Regions from separate parts of the Pectobacterium nicotianae genome, predicted to be linked through region 1. Evidence: predicted binding sites of a transcription regulator. Region 1 holds the regulator's gene; the other holds the start of a gene.

Region 1 (7,899 bases):
ACTTTAATCCGTTATAGACGTGAAAAATTTCCCATATTCCACCGCCAATGAGAAGTAGCGGTATGTAATCACGTAACCAATCCATTGCAATCTACTCTTTCAATATCATTTTCGCGGAAGGATTCTATCATAACCGCCGAGGTGTCTATATAAACCGGTGGAAATTCAGTGCATTGCTTTTGAGTCAGATCAAATAGATGTAGCGAACGTGGATGTAGACGGAATGAAATTGAGATTACGGGAAGATAATCAATGCAGATTCAACAGAGGATTGAACAGATTACTTTCAGTAGGGAATAGTGGAAATAAAATATTTTGAAAACAAGTAATGGTGCGTTCAATTGGACTCGAACCAACGACCCCCACCATGTCAAGGTGGTGCTCTAACCAACTGAGCTATGAACGCATTGAGATACCGAACTGCCTGTCTGACAGCGAGGCGAATAGTAGCGAGCGAGGGGAAAACTGGCAAGAGGAAAAATGCAATTTTGTGCTCTTGCCAGTGCGATTGCTGGGGTTGTGTCCATTCCGTTGTTTTTTTCGACGATACCCGTCATACTTCAAGCTGCTTGTGCGTTGGCTGCCCTTACTCACCCCAGTCACTTACTTGTGTAAGCTCCTGGGGATTCGCTCGATTGCCGCGTTACAAGGCTCATAAATGGGCCTTGCCCTAAAGGGCCAACGCTTTGCGTTGTTCAAAACGCTAACGTTTTGTCACGCAACTTGAATTATTTAGGGTAGAAGACAGGGTGAAACGTTATCTAGCGGGCGGCGCGCGCTAAAATCCGTGCGGCGGGTTGGCGCTGGAGAAAACGAATCCGCGTCACCATCATCACGGCCGCTGCCGTCAGGCCAATGATGAAACCACACCAGAAGCCCGCAGGCCCCATGCGCGGCACGATAATATCCGTCAACGCCAGCAGGTAGCCGCTCGGTAACCCCAATACCCAATAGGCGACAAAGGTAATATAGAAAATTGAACGGGTATCTTTATAGCCGCGCAAAACGCCAGTGCCGATCACCTGAACGGCATCGGAAATTTGATAAACGGCGGCCAGCAGCATGAGCTGAGAAGCCATCGCCACAACCAGCGGATCCTGATTGTAGAGCAGGGCGATAGGTTCACGCAGTAGCGTGGTGAAAATGGCTGTGCAGCAGGCTAAGGCCACACCCGCCATGATACCGGTGTGCGCGGCAATGCGGGCGTTCTCAACCGAGCCTTCTCCTAAGCGATGCCCGACGCGAATGGTCGTGGCGACCCCCACCGAGAGCGGAAGAACGAACATCAGCGAGCTGAAGTTCAGGGCAATCTGGTGACCCGCCACATCGACGACGCCCAGCGGCAACACCAACAGCGCCACCACGGCAAACAGTGTCACTTCAAAAAGTAATGCCAGCGCGATAGGTAAACCGAGGCCAAAGAGGCGCTTCAGCACGGCAACGTCCGGGCGGAATGCGGGACGGTGCAGGCGGATATCGCGTAGCCAGGAAGCGTGTCGGGTATAAAGCATCATCAATAACATCATGATCCAGTAAACCGAGGCGGTAGCCACGCCGCAGCCAACGCCGCCCAGTTCGGGCATGCCAAATTTACCGTGGATAAAGATGTAGTTGATCGGGATGTTGATTAACAGCCCGATGAATCCAATCATCATGCCGGGGTAGGTTTTGGATAGTCCTTCACACTGGCAGCGTAAAACCTGATAGAACAGATAGCCGGGAACGCCCCACAGTAGCGCATGCAGATAGCCGATGGCTTTCGCTGCCAGCTCGGGCGAACCGTCGCTCATCAGGTTAATGGCGTATTCCCCCTGATACAGCACCAGCATCGTAAGCACCGAAATGATGGCGGCGAGGAAGAAGGACTGTCGCACCTGATGAGAGATACGATCGCGTCGGCCGGAACCGTTGAGCTGTGCGACAACGGGCGTCAGCGCCAACAGCAGGCCATGGCCAAAAAGAATGGCGGGTAGCCAGATAGAGGTTCCCACGGCGACGGCGGCCATATCGGTGGCGCTATAAGCACCGGCCATGATGGTGTCAACCACACCCATCGACGTTTGGGACACTTGCGCAATAATGACAGGAACAGCAAGCACCGATAATTTACGCGCTTCTGTCAGATACTGTTGCACGGATACCTTCCTTGAATGACTTAATTTTGCTAGCGGAATGAATAATCTGGATATGAAAAACGTCAAGAATAAAACGAGAACGTTATTGTAACGACTTAATAAAAGTAAACCAGCTTGAAAGAGAATATATTCTTTTTGTTACGCTGCGGTTTCGATAACGTCTGACGTACCGTATTCCGGTTTGGTTTTCCGCGGAATATCGGGCACACTGCACAACGTCATTTCTTTGTTTTTAAGAGGCAAACCGCATGTTTACCGGTATTGTTCAGGGCACCGCGCCGGTGGTGTCGATTGAAGAAAAATCCAACTTTCGCACGCACGTTGTCCAGCTCCCGCCCGACCTGTTGCCAGGGCTTGTGCCCGGCGCTTCGGTGGCGCACAACGGCTGCTGCCTGACGGTAACCGCTATTGACGGCGATCGTGTCAGTTTTGATCTCATGAAGGAAACGCTGCGGTTAACGAATCTGGGCGATATTCATGAAGGTGATGTCGTGAATATTGAGCGAGCCGCGAAATTCGGTGATGAGATCGGTGGGCACGTCATGTCGGGCCACATCATGTGTACGGCGGAAGTGGTTAAGATTCAGGTTTCAGAGAATAACCATCAAATTTGGTTCCGTCTGGCAGATGAAGCGCTGATGAAATACGTGCTGCATAAAGGCTTCGTTGGGATTGACGGTATCAGCCTGACGGTGGGAGAAGTGACCCGTGGACGTTTCTGCGTGCATTTAATTCCAGAAACGCTGAACCGTACCACGCTGGGGCAGAAGCGTCTGGGCAATCGCATTAATATAGAAATCGACCCACAGACACAGGCCGTGGTCGATACGGTCGAGCGCGTGTTGGCTAGCAAGCACGCGAGCGAGCTCGGCAAGGAAGAGTAATTCCTACGTTGCGCATTCTGGTAAACCGGACGAGTAATATCGTCCGGTTTCTCTTTTCAGTCAGCACACGACTTTCTGTCAACACACAATGTTGTCAGCGCGCAACGCGCAATCCACCGTCGACCCCATCCGTGCTGAACAAGACCTGCCAGAGCTGAAGTTCTCTTGCTCTGAAAGCCCCAGCACAAAAGTTAAGATAGTAACTGAACATCCGGCGGAAGCGGGCGGTGTAGCGTGTGGAAAGCCGTGGCCAGTTCTGCTGAAAGCGAGTGTGCCAGGCCATTAAGGTACGATCGTAATCAGCACCGAAATTATGCCAGTCTTCCATCACCAAATAAGGCTCGCTTGCCTGCGCAATATGCTGTACGGAGGGAATACAGCCGTTGGGGAAGATGTATTTATGAATCCAGGGATCGATGTGCGGATTGGTCTTATTGGCCCCGATGGTATGTAGCAGAAACAGCCCATCGGGTTTTAGATTACGCCGCACGACGCGGAAATAATTGTCATAGTTGCGTGGCCCGACGTGTTCAAACATGCCAACTGACACCACGCGATCGAATTGCCGATCGAGATCACGGTAATCCTGTAATTCAATGGTGACGTTCAGATTCTGACAACGTCGCTGTGCCAGCACCTGTTGCTCTCTGGAAATAGTGATGCCGTACACTGAGACGCCGTAGTGGCGTGCCGCGAATTCGGCCAACCCGCCCCAGCCACAGCCGATATCCAGCAGAGTCATCCCTGATGTTAACTGGAGCTTTTCGCAGATCATGGCAAGTTTATCTTCCTGCGCCTGTTCCAGCGTCTGTGCCTGTTTCCAATAGGCGCAGGAGTATTGCATATAGGGATCCAGCATCAAGGTAAAGAGGTCGTTACCTAAATCGTAATGCGCTTTACCGACAACCTGAGCACGTCGGCGGGATTGTAAATTCGTGACGCGGGAGAGGGCGACGCGCGTCAGGTCGTGCAGACGGCGGGGCAGCCTGGCCTCTAACCCCGCACGCAGGACGCGATGGGAAAACATATCCAGCCGTTCACATTCCCACCACTCATCCATGTAGCTTTCTCCCAGCCCCAGCGATCCCTCACGCAGGATACGTTTAAAGAAATTGGGGTTGGTCACGCGGATGTCAAAAGGGCGAGTGCCGTTGATGGTGATATCCGCGGTGGCCAGCATGTCTTGCACGATGTGGAACCAGGGCGCGGTATTAGGATCCCATTCTTCTGTATAAGGTAAACCCATCATGTCTCCTTAACTTTATGTAAAAGTATCGTAAAACATACCTGGACAACACTTATCGCAGCCGAGATCTCGGCTGTCACCAGAGAAAATGAAACACGGTGTTAAATTGAAAACTGCTTCAGCCAGCATACAAGAGAATTGGCTGAAGCAGGGAGGGGAAGCAGCAGGAATAAGAAAATCGGCTGTACAGAATGGCTGCGGCTAGCGGCGATAGTCGAGGTAGGGGCCGTCTGCAACCGAGCGGCGTTCAATCAACGTCGGGTGCACTTCAATGACGTGTGCATCTTCCCGCTTACTGGTAATGCGATCCAGCAGCATTGCGAAAGCGGACTGACCCAGACGCTCCTTTGGCTGGTGGATGGTCGTCAGCGCAGGCGTAAAGAAACGCGCGTGGCGCACGTTGTCATAACCGATCACCGAAATATCCTGCGGCACACGCAGACCCAATTCGTCAGCCGCACAGATAGCCCCCATCGCCATAATATCGCCGCCGCAGAATACGGCCGTTGGACGCTGTTTCTGTGCGAGGATCTGATGCATGGCTTTATAGCCGGATTCCGGTTCGAAATCGCCTCGAACTACCCATTCGTCGCGTACGGTGATGTCGGCTTCCTTCAATGCTTTCAAAAAGCCGAGGTAGCGCCCGCTGCCGGTGTTGCGTTCTTGAGTGCCGGGGATGGCGCCGATATCCCGATGGCCGCGTTCAATCAGGTAGCGACCAGCCATATAACCGCCTTCAAAGGCGTTATCGATAATCGTATCGGTAAAATCGCTGTGCATCTGTCCCCAGTCCATCACGACCATCGGAATGCTGCGATAATCTTCCAACATCGACAACAGCTCTGGTGGGTATTCAGCGCACATTACCAACAGGCCATCGACGCGTTTTTGCGCCAGCATGGAAAGATAGGCTCGCTGTTTGCCGATGTCGTTATGTGAATTACACAGCACCAGCGTGTAGCCTTTGGCATAGCAGCTGTTTTCAACGGCTTCAATGATCTCGGCAAAATAGGGGGCTTCGCTGGATGTGGCCAGCAAACCGATAGATTTGGTGTGATTAACTTTGAGGCTGCGGGCGACGGCGCTGGGCGAATAGTGCAATTCTTTGATTGCCGCCCTGACGGCTGCCTTAGTCTCTTCGGCGACGAAACGTGTTTTATTGATCACGTGCGATACGGTTGTGGTGGAAACGCCAGCACGTTTTGCCACATCTTTAATCGTTGCCATCTAAAAATGACTCCTGAACTTACCTGTTACAGACGTAAGTATATTGTTAATCGTTTGCCTACGTTTAATGTTCTTCTTCTAAGCTAAAAAACAGGATTTCAGAAGGAGAATGCCGAATGTTATACCGAAGGGATCTGGGTTGACGTTTTTCGACTGATACGCAGCGCTTTCATAAACAGCGGATTGTGTCCGATTTATCATGAAAGTGAAAGGGCTAATTTATACTATTAGTGATGCATTCGTCCGAGATTTTTCGCTACAATTATGAAAGAATCGTAATAACCCTATTATTTGTGGCTTTTACTACCTAAACGGGTTTGGCTGTGAACGGTGGTGTCTTTTCAGATGAAGCTTTCAGATAAAATTCGTTCGTTAATAAGGAGTAATTCATGGATACAGATCTGAAGATGTCTTTGCTGACAACTGTTGGCTCGTTGGCTGTGATCATCGCGTTTAGTTTTATTGCGGTGCTGAACTAACCGAACGGTGCCTCTGGGCGGGTTAGGTATTCAGACACGTTGATGATGCATAAAACGTGTCTGAATCGCATCTCTTCACAGCGCTTTTCTCTACTACGTACACCTGTCTCTTAACGAATCGTCTGCGGCGTCACCACGCGACGTGCGCCAACGTAGTGTTCCTGCCAATAATCTTCACTCAGCTTGCTGATACGAATATCTGAGCCTGTACGCGGCGACTGAATAAATTTCCCTTCACCCAGATAAACCCCGACGTGATCGGCTGCGCCACGATTATTGATGCGGAAGAAGACCAGATCGCCACTTTCCAGCTCGCTCTTTTTAATCGGAGCGGCGTCACGCAGGTGATACATTTCGTTTGCGGTGCGTGGAATTTGGATCTTAACGACATCTTTGTAGGCGTAATAAACCAGTCCGCTACAGTCAAATCCGGTAAAGGGAGAGGAACCGCCCCAGTGGTAAGGCTTACCTATTTGGCTCATCAATTTATTCATTGCGGTCGTTTTGGCATGCTGATAGCGTTTTTTATGTGCTGCGCTTAGCGCCATTCCTTTTTCTGTCGGCGCCGGATTTTTATCCGCTTTCCCCTTGAGTGCGGCCTTCTTCAGTCCGGTTTTGACTCTGGCTTGTGCGGTGGTTTGTTTCTCTTCTTCAGGCTTCAGCTTTTTAAGATTTTTTTTCACGAGCGCGGGCGTGCTGCTTTGCGTCCGTGACGGCTTTTTTTCTGCCACTTTGCTCGCGGTGCGGGATTTGGTTTTATTGCTGATTGCGGTAGGTTCTGGTTTTTTGCTTTTGATCGGCGTCGGTGATTTAGCATTACCCTTTGTTTGGCGGCTTTTCTTATTCGTTTCTACCACGGCGCTTTTCTTCGGGGCAGAATGCGGGGTATGCGGCGCAGCCTGAACCACGTTCAGGGATAGATTACTGAAAAATAATATAAAAAGGGTAATAAATAAGCGCATAATAACAGTGACCGAACATAATCCTTAACTCGCTCAATCCGCACAGTATTCCTGAAAACGGCGTCATAAAAAAGTGGGCACGGTCGCTTTATTCATACAGAATAGTGAAAAAACGTTAATAGTTATTTTTTCGATTGATTTATCAGCGTTTTCTGGCGTTGATTTCATCAATGATGAATACCTTCAGGGAAAAATAACCCTACAAAAAATGGCGTTTTTTTGTGGCTAGTGGCATCGGTACAATATCACTGAGTCAATATCACTGAGTCAATGTCGCTGTCGTAGCACCTCTGACGGCGGCTCATGGCTAGCGTTTTGGACGTTAGCCATCCTATAGAATTAAGGAAGCAAGAAGATGACGACACCGACAATTGAAAAAATTCAGCGCCAAATTGCTGAAAACCCGATTCTGCTGTACATGAAAGGCTCCCCGAAATTGCCAAGCTGCGGCTTTTCCGCACAGACTGTTCAGGCGTTGTCTGCCTGTGGCGAACGTTTTGCGTATGTTGATATTTTGCAGAACCCAGACATTCGTGCTGAGCTGCCGAAATACGCGAACTGGCCGACATTCCCACAGCTGTGGGTTGATGGTGAGCTGATTGGCGGTTGTGATATCGTGGTTGAAATGTTTCAGCGCGGTGAACTGCAGCCGCTGATCAAAGAGACTGCAGACAAATACAAAGCGCAGCAGGCTGATCAAGAGTAATGCTTTCGTCTGGCGTGATGACGATGTCAAATGTTGTTACGCTGCGAGCGTAAGTCCTGCCAACGGGTGCCTTTATGGCACCCGTTTTTTGATCTCAGCCTTTTCAGTCTTCGGCTGACGCGTCTTCCAGCGAATTTTCTTCCAGTGCAATCGGCCATCCGCCCAGACGTTTCCAGCGGTTAACCAACTCACAGAACAGTAATGCCGTCTGGTTGGTGTCATACAGCGCGGAGTGCGCCTGGCTGGAATCAAACGCAATA
Region 2 (7,899 bases), 640 kb from region 1:
GCCTTCCGTATTCATGCCGCGATGCATGCAGTCCTGCATGGTTTTCCATACGTCGGCAAAATAGTGCTCAAGTGCTTCCCGACCATGCATCGCAATCTCGTTTTTCAGGACGATGGCGGATAAAGACAGGCAGTGATCGTGGCAGTGTTGCAGCAGTTTCTGGGCAGAAAAGAACGGGTAGGGCGCGCTTTCCTCAGCCAGATTGGGTTTGCCGAAGTTTTCCTGATCGACGACGAATCCGCCCCCGATGGAGTAATACGTTTTGCTATAGACCAACTCTTGCTGGTTATAGGCGCGAATGGTCATGCCGTTTTCATGCAGCGGCAGGTTTTCCGGCTGGAAACGCAGGGAGGATTCCAGCGGGAAGCTGACCTCATACTGACCGTTGAGCATCGGCAGACGCTGGGTGTCTTTCACCTGTTGAATAAACGCCGGAATACTATCGATATTTACGCTATCCGGCAGATTACCCGCGAGCCCCATAATGATAGCGATATCGGTATGGTGCCCTTTCCCCGTCAGGGAAAGCGAGCCGTAAATATCAACGACAATACGTGTCACCGATGAGATAAGCGCGCGGTTCACCAGATCGTCGGTGAACATTTTACCCGCTTTCATTGGGCCGACAGTATGAGAACTGGACGGGCCGATGCCGATTTTGAAGATATCAAATACGCTGACCATAGCGATTTCCTTGAAAAAAACGCCGCATACCCGTCATACTTCAAGCCGCATGTGCGTTGGCTTCCCTCACTCACCCCAGTCACTTACTTGTGTAAGCTCCTGGGGATTCGTGTGGTTGCCGCCTTCCTGCAGCTCGAATTATTTAGGGTATGACTAGCAAATAACGTATCGGCGTTAAATTAGGGTGGGGGGCTTACAGCAGATCGCGCAGGCTGTAAACAATGGCGGAAATAGCGATCAGTCCCATCAGGGTGACAAAGACGTTGCTGATCTGGCCGCTGTATTTCTTCATGGCTGGGACTTTCTGGATAGCGTACATCGGCATCAGGAACAGCAGGCACGCGATAATCGGGCCGCCCAACGTTTCGATCATGCCCAGAATGCTTGGGTTCAGCGTCGCAACAATCCAGGTCGTGATCAGCATGAACAGCGCAGTGATGCGGTTCAATTTGGTGTTGGAAATGGTTTTACCTCTGCTGCGCAGGGATTTCACGATCATGCCGTTAAAACCTTCGCCCGCACCCAGATAGTGACCCAGGAACGATTTAGAGATCGCGATGGTGGCAATAACCGGCGCCAGATAACCGATTACCGGGTTGTTAAAGTGGTTAGCCAGATAGGACAGAATAGAAATATTCTGTGCTTTCGCTTCCATCAGCTCAGCCGGAGAAAGGCTTAGTACACAGCTGAAAACGAAGAACATCACGGTCAGCACCATCATGATGTGGCTGTAAGACAGAATGCGTGAGCATTTTTGCTCGGCGTCATCGCCATATTCTTTACGTTTGGCAACGGCGAAAGAGGAGATGATTGGTGAGTGGTTGAAGGAGAAAACCATCACCGGAATAGCCAGCCATAATGTCGCCAACAGACCGTTGCCCGTGACGCTGGAACTCAAAGAAATGTTTTCAAAAACAGAGGTGTTCCAGTTTGGAATTAAATACAGCGCCAGCAACATCAGCACGGCAACAAATGGGTAAACCAGAATACTCATTGCCTTAACGATCATCGCTTCACCGAAGCGGACAATAAACATTAATCCGAGGATCAATATTAATGACAGCAGTGCACGCGGCGGAGAAGGCAAATGCAATTGGTGAGTAATAAAGCTATCTACCGTATTGGTGATGGCGACGCTATAAACTAATAGGATCGGATAAATAGCGAAAAAATAAAGCAAAGTGATTAATTTACCTGCACCAACGCCGAAATGTTCTTCAACGACTTCGGTAATATCTTCGCCACCTTTCTTGCCGGATAATACAAAGCGGCATAAGGCGCGGTGAGAATAATATGTCATCGGGAAGGCAATCAGTGCCATGATAATTAACGGAATTAACCCACCAATACCGGCATTGATAGGTAAGAATAACACGCCAGCGCCGATGGCCGTGCCATAGAGGCCCAGCATCCAGACAGTGTCGCTTTTACGCCATCCTGAAGCCTGTTCTAACACCTGGCTGCTATCTTGAATGGTGCTCATATACTGATCTCTCCTCGGTGAACATATTAATACTCTGTTACAAGAGTATTGCCACATGATGTGGATTATAAAAATTACAGTATCGGCAAGTTGCCGTTACGGAGTTTAAAAAACGAACGAGACATGTTGCTAATTATGTCAGTAGGTCAATACTGTTTTGTGGCGGCATTCTATATCGTGGTGGTCAGCGAATAATATTGAGGCGATCACAGAAATGAATTGACGGGAAATATTTTAATAAATTTCCGCGCAAATTAAAATATCAATCTTGATACTTTATTTTAAATATTTTTAACGGCTCGTTATTGATACTTTATTTAATTGCCGAATGATGAAAAATGAACAATAAATAAAATAAAGGGCAGATGAAATAATAAACGCAATTTTGCTGATGTCACGCGTAATGATGTTTTTTCTCTTTTGAGGACGTATCGATAATGCGGTTCCTGCTGTTGCATCACATCAGATGAGAGCTATCCGGCAGATTGCAACCTGCCGGATAACGGTCACCGATCTGTCAGGCGGTGAGTTTTTCTTCTGCCCACGCCAGACCGCTGTGGTATTCCTCTGGTAATAGAGGTGCCAGCGATTGCAACGAGCGTTGCAACTGTGCAGTGTCCGACGACGGTAGATTGAGGTGTCCAACTTTGCGGCCAGGACGAACCTCTTTCTCGTACCAGTGCAGATGTACCAGCGGTAGCGACAGCCAGTCGATATTCACATCAGTGCCGATCAGGTTGACCATCACCGACGGTGTTTCGACAACCGGTACCGGCAGCGGCAGATCCAGAATGGCGCGCAGATGCAGCTCAAACTGGCTGATGGACGCACCATTTTGCGTCCAGTGTCCGCTATTGTGCACGCGTGGAGCCAGCTCGTTAATGAGCAGATGGTCGCCGACGATAAAGCATTCCATCGCCATCACGCCCACATAACCCAGCGCATTCATTATTGCGGACAGCATCTGTTCAGCCTGCTGCTGCAACTGCGGATCGGGTTGAGGGAAAGCCACGCTGGTGCGCAGAATACCATCCTGATGCAGGTTATGAGTGAGCGGGTAGAATACGCATTTGCCGTGCGTATTGCGGGCACCCACCAGCGAGACTTCGCCAGAAAAGTTAATGCCTTGCTCAACGATGCATTCGCCGTAGCAGTCAGCGGGCAGCGTTTGCTGTTCGCCATCGCGCAAGCGCCACTGTCCACGACCGTCGTAACCGCCGACGCGACGTTTAACGATCGCTAATTCACCCAATGAGGCGAAGACGTGTGGCCATTCATCGGCGCTCGCCAGCAGTTGCCACGGGGCGGTTGCCAGATTCAACGAGTCCAGCAGCTGCTTTTGCGTCAGGCGATCGGCCAGACGCGGGAAAATATCGCGGTTTGCAAACGCCGTGTGCTCGGCTAACTCGCGGGTGAGGGCGGTTTCCGGCCAGCGTTCGATCTCGGCGGTAATGACACTGTTATGAAATGGAACCGACTCCGGCTCTGCATCCAGACCCACTGGGTAAACCGCAATACCTAGCGGTTCACCAGCCTGACGCAGCATTCTGCCCAACTGACCATTGCCTAATACGCAGACCGGTTTCATGCCTCCTCCCGCGGATCGGGATGAGAGAGCACATCATCGGTTTGCGCCTGACGCCAGTCTGCCAGTCGGGTGGCGATACCATTGTCATGCAGGGCGAGAATTTGTGCGGCCAGCAGAGCCGCATTCGCTGCGCCCGCTTTGCCAATGGCCAACGTGCCGACCGGAATACCGCGAGGCATTTGGACGATGGAATACAGGCTGTCTACACCGCTCAGCGTTGAGCTTTGTACCGGCACGCCAAGCACGGGAACCAGCGTTTTCGCTGCCAGCATACCCGGCAGGTGTGCTGCGCCGCCTGCGCCCGCGATAATCACATCAAAACCGTTCTGTGCCGCTTGCTCAGCAAAGCTGAACAGTTTATCCGGCGTCCGGTGTGCGGAAACGACTTCGGTATGAAAAGGAATGTTCAGCGTGGTGAGGATTTCCGCAGCAAACTGCATGGTGGCCCAGTCACTCTTTGAACCCATGACGATGGCAATTTTAGCCGGGGCAACGTTGGATGACATGCCTGTAACGCTCCTGTGATTGTACGTGTTCGTGACGCGTTCGCGTCGGCCAGACAGGGAAGGTCTGGCGTTGAGGGCGTAGAGCATATCACGCCATTATGGCGAGGAAAACGGTTGCGTATGCGGAAATACTGGGGGAATAAGGCGAGAGGCCGTTAAGTCAATGTCAGGAAACGCATTAAAACGGGAAGGAAATCAGCTCGATATTCTGTGGTGTGACCTTAATCATCGACCCTTCTTCATGCCAGGCACCCAGAACGGCACGACGACCAGCAGATTCGCCGAGATCGACCTGATGAATAGCCGGGCGGTGCGTATGGCCGTGGATCATCGTCTTCACCTGATAATGCCGTAAACGTTCAAGTACGGCGTCGTGATTGACATCCATAATCTGCTGCGACTTTTTCTGGTTTTCGTGCTGGCTGGCTGCCCGCATCTTCGCCGCAATGTTCATCCGTAATGACAGCGGTAATAGCAGGAAGAGTCGCTGAATGAACGGGTTGTGTACCCGGCGGCGGAATTGCTGGTAATGCTGATCGTCTGTGCACAGCGTATCGCCATGCAGAATGAGGATTTTCTGGCCGTAGAGGTCGAGCACCGTTTCCGTTGGCAACAGCGTCATTCCGCTTTGTTTGGCGAAACGCTTACCGATCAGGAAATCACGGTTACCGTGCACGAAATAGCAGGGAATACCGCGCTGATGTAAGGCATACAGTTCCTCGGCAACAGTCGCATGCAATGGCTGGGGATCGTCGTCACCAATCCAGGCATCGAACAGATCGCCAAGAATGTACAGCGCATCGGCATGCATCGCATCATGGCGTAAAAAACGCAGAAAACCGGCGGTAATCGCCGGTTCATGAACGCTTAAATGCAGATCGGCAATGAACAGCGTTGCCATGCAGGTCGGGTTATTCGCTGACTGTTACGTGGGTAATCACCACGTCTTCTTTCGGTACGTCCTGGTGCATGCCGCTGCGGCCGGTAGCCACGCCTTTGATTTTATCAACGACGTCCATGCCTTCGGTGACTTCAGCGAATACGCAGTAGCCCCAGCCATCGGCACGCTCTGAACGGAAGTTCAGGAAGTCGTTATCAACGAGGTTGATAAAGAACTGTGCAGTTGCAGAGTGCGGATCGTTGGTACGTGCCATCGCCAGCGTGCCACGGGTATTTTTCAGGCCGTTGTTGGCTTCATTTTTGATTGTCGCATTGGTTTCTTTCTGATCCATGCCGGGAGCGAAGCCGCCGCCCTGAATCATAAAACCATTAATCACGCGGTGAAAAATCGTGTTGTCATAAAAACCGCTGCGACAGTAGTTCAGGAAGTTTTCTACGGTAACCGGCGCTTTGTCTGCAAACGTATTAATAACGATATCGCCGTGGTTGGTATGAAGCGTAATCATAATAATGAACCCTAGATAGCCTTAGTGATTAAGAGTGCTGTCCACAAAAGGCGGTGAACAACAAGAGCGCTGTTATAGCATAACTGGTCGATTGAGTCAGTACTTCGCGCTTACTGCACCGCTGTTGGCGGTTGGATGGATGAGAAAATCGTATAAAAAGGTTTACTACTCTGATTTTGGTAGGTCTCAAATAATATGTGCGCTTAATAATAGTGCGCAATGAGGTGTTAATCAGGTAATAGGGACTTTTAAAAACAAATAAATTGATCAAAATTTTAAATTACAGTTAATTAATTTGAATGAGATTTTTGTTGCCCCAGATCAATGTTTTGCGTAATCAACGTGTTCTTTTTTTGCGGCTCAGATTAATCTGAGAGTAATTCTTATTCTTCATAAATAACTCTAAAGAGATAGGTGAACTATGCTGGGTATTCTGGATAGTGTTAATCGTTTATTAGACAAACCGGATTTTGGCAAACTGTTTTTGCGCGTATCTTTCAGCGTTTTGATGCTGTTTCATGGCTGGCACAAAGTACATGGCGGCATCGGTGCCATTGAAGGCATGCTGACCTCGGCAGGACTCCCTGCTTTTGTTGGTTATGGTGTCTATGTCGGAGAAGTCATCACCCCGATTCTGATGATTCTCGGGATTCTTACACGTCCTTCTGCGCTGATCTTCTCCTTCACCATGGTCGTCGCAACCTTACTGGTTCACCCTGACGGTTTCATCACGCTGGCCAAAACCGGTGCCTGGGGTGTTGAAGGTACGGCGGTATTCTTCTTTGCAGGTATCGCGATTGCCCTGCTCGGTAGCGGAAAATACTCTGTGATGTCCAATCCGCGCTGGCGTTAATGGTTTTTTGTCGGCGGATTGCTTTTGTCAGTCACCGCCAGTGATGTGAAATGGCCCGGATTTTCCGGGCCATTTCATTTTTATCCTTTCTCGCTGATTCCCTCTTCTTATTAACCTTGCAATACAGTAGGGTTCAGGTTTCAATACGCCGTTGGGTGTCAACCCTGAATGCATTGATGTTACTGACGCTAACTGCGGCTGTGAAAACCATTTCTTTGAAACCATTTTTTTGTGAAAACCATTTTTTATAAAAACACTGGAACGCCCTGATGCTAAAGATTTTTAATACGCTGAGTCGCCAAAAAGAGGAATTTAAACCCATCCACGCCGGTCAGGTGGGAATGTATGTGTGTGGCATCACCGTTTATGACCTGTGTCATATCGGTCACGGGCGTACTTTCGTGGCGTTTGATGTGGTGGCGCGGTATTTGCGGTATCTGGGATATTCACTGAAATATGTGCGTAATGTCACCGATATTGACGACAAAATTATTAAACGTGCGATCGAGAATGGGGAAACCAGTGACCAACTGACGACCCGCATGATCGCAGAGATGCACGCCGATTTTGATGCGTTGAATATTCTGCGTCCGGATGCCGAGCCGCGTGCGACGCACCATATTGCCGACATCATCGAAATGGTGGAAACGCTGATTGCCCGTCGCCACGCCTATGTTGCGAGTAATGGCGATGTGATGTTCTCCGTTGATACCGCGCCGGGCTACGGTGTGCTGTCTCGTCAGGATCTGGATCAGTTGCAGGCTGGCGCGCGCGTTGAAATTACCGAAGTGAAGCGTAACCCGATGGATTTCGTGCTGTGGAAGATGTCCAAGCCGGGTGAGCCTCACTGGTCCTCTCCGTGGGGAGAAGGGCGCCCTGGCTGGCACATCGAATGTTCTGCCATGAACTGCAAACAGCTGGGTACGCATTTTGATATTCACGGCGGCGGTTCCGATTTGATGTTCCCGCATCACGAAAACGAGATCGCGCAGTCCAGCTGTGCACACGACGGCTCGTATGTGAATTACTGGATGCACTCCGGCATGGTGATGGTTGACCGCGAGAAGATGTCAAAGTCGCTCAACAATTTCTTCACCGTACGCGACGTGCTGGCGTATTACGATCCGGAAACCGTGCGTTACTTCCTGATGTCAGGCCACTACCGTAGCCAGCTGAACTACAGCGAAGATAACCTGAAACAGGCGCGTGCGGCGCTGGATCGTCTGTATACGGCGCTGCGTGGAACGGATGCTAGTGTTGCGGCGCACGGCGGTGACGAGTTTGAAGCCCGTTTCCGCGAAGCGATGGACGATGATTTCAACACGCCGGAAGCCTATTCGGTACTGTTTGATATGGCGCGTGAAGTTAACCGCCTGAAA

The links. The regulator PurR, encoded in region 1, represses purine synthesis genes. The targets are predictions, from matches to a motif close to CANGCAAACGTTTGCNTG.
Region 2: purE (5-(carboxyamino)imidazole ribonucleotide mutase) is a predicted target of PurR. The motif match lies at 4,365-4,382, and genes of this name have one in related genera.

Annotation. Positions count from the first base shown of each region.
Region 1 is NZ_CP096821.1:2,083,998-2,091,896, forward strand. It holds tRNA gene MYB54_RS09430 (tRNA-Val) at 330-406, opposite strand; gene MYB54_RS09435 (MATE family efflux transporter) at 762-2,135, opposite strand; gene MYB54_RS09440 (riboflavin synthase subunit alpha) at 2,384-3,019, shown strand; gene cfa (cyclopropane fatty acyl phospholipid synthase) at 3,114-4,265, opposite strand; gene purR (HTH-type transcriptional repressor PurR) at 4,467-5,492, opposite strand; gene cydH (cytochrome bd-I oxidase subunit CydH) at 5,882-5,971, shown strand; gene MYB54_RS09460 (C40 family peptidase) at 6,082-6,933, opposite strand; gene MYB54_RS09465 (Grx4 family monothiol glutaredoxin) at 7,289-7,639, shown strand; gene rnt (ribonuclease T) at 7,743-7,899, opposite strand, start outside.
Region 2 is NZ_CP096821.1:1,442,240-1,450,138, forward strand. It holds gene MYB54_RS06405 (L-serine ammonia-lyase) at 1-684, opposite strand, end outside; gene MYB54_RS06410 (HAAAP family serine/threonine permease) at 878-2,167, opposite strand; gene purK (5-(carboxyamino)imidazole ribonucleotide synthase) at 2,685-3,755, opposite strand; gene purE (5-(carboxyamino)imidazole ribonucleotide mutase) at 3,752-4,261, opposite strand; gene lpxH (UDP-2,3-diacylglucosamine diphosphatase) at 4,440-5,162, opposite strand; gene ppiB (peptidylprolyl isomerase B) at 5,173-5,667, opposite strand; gene MYB54_RS06435 (DoxX family protein) at 6,089-6,520, shown strand; gene cysS (cysteine--tRNA ligase) at 6,790-7,899, shown strand, end outside.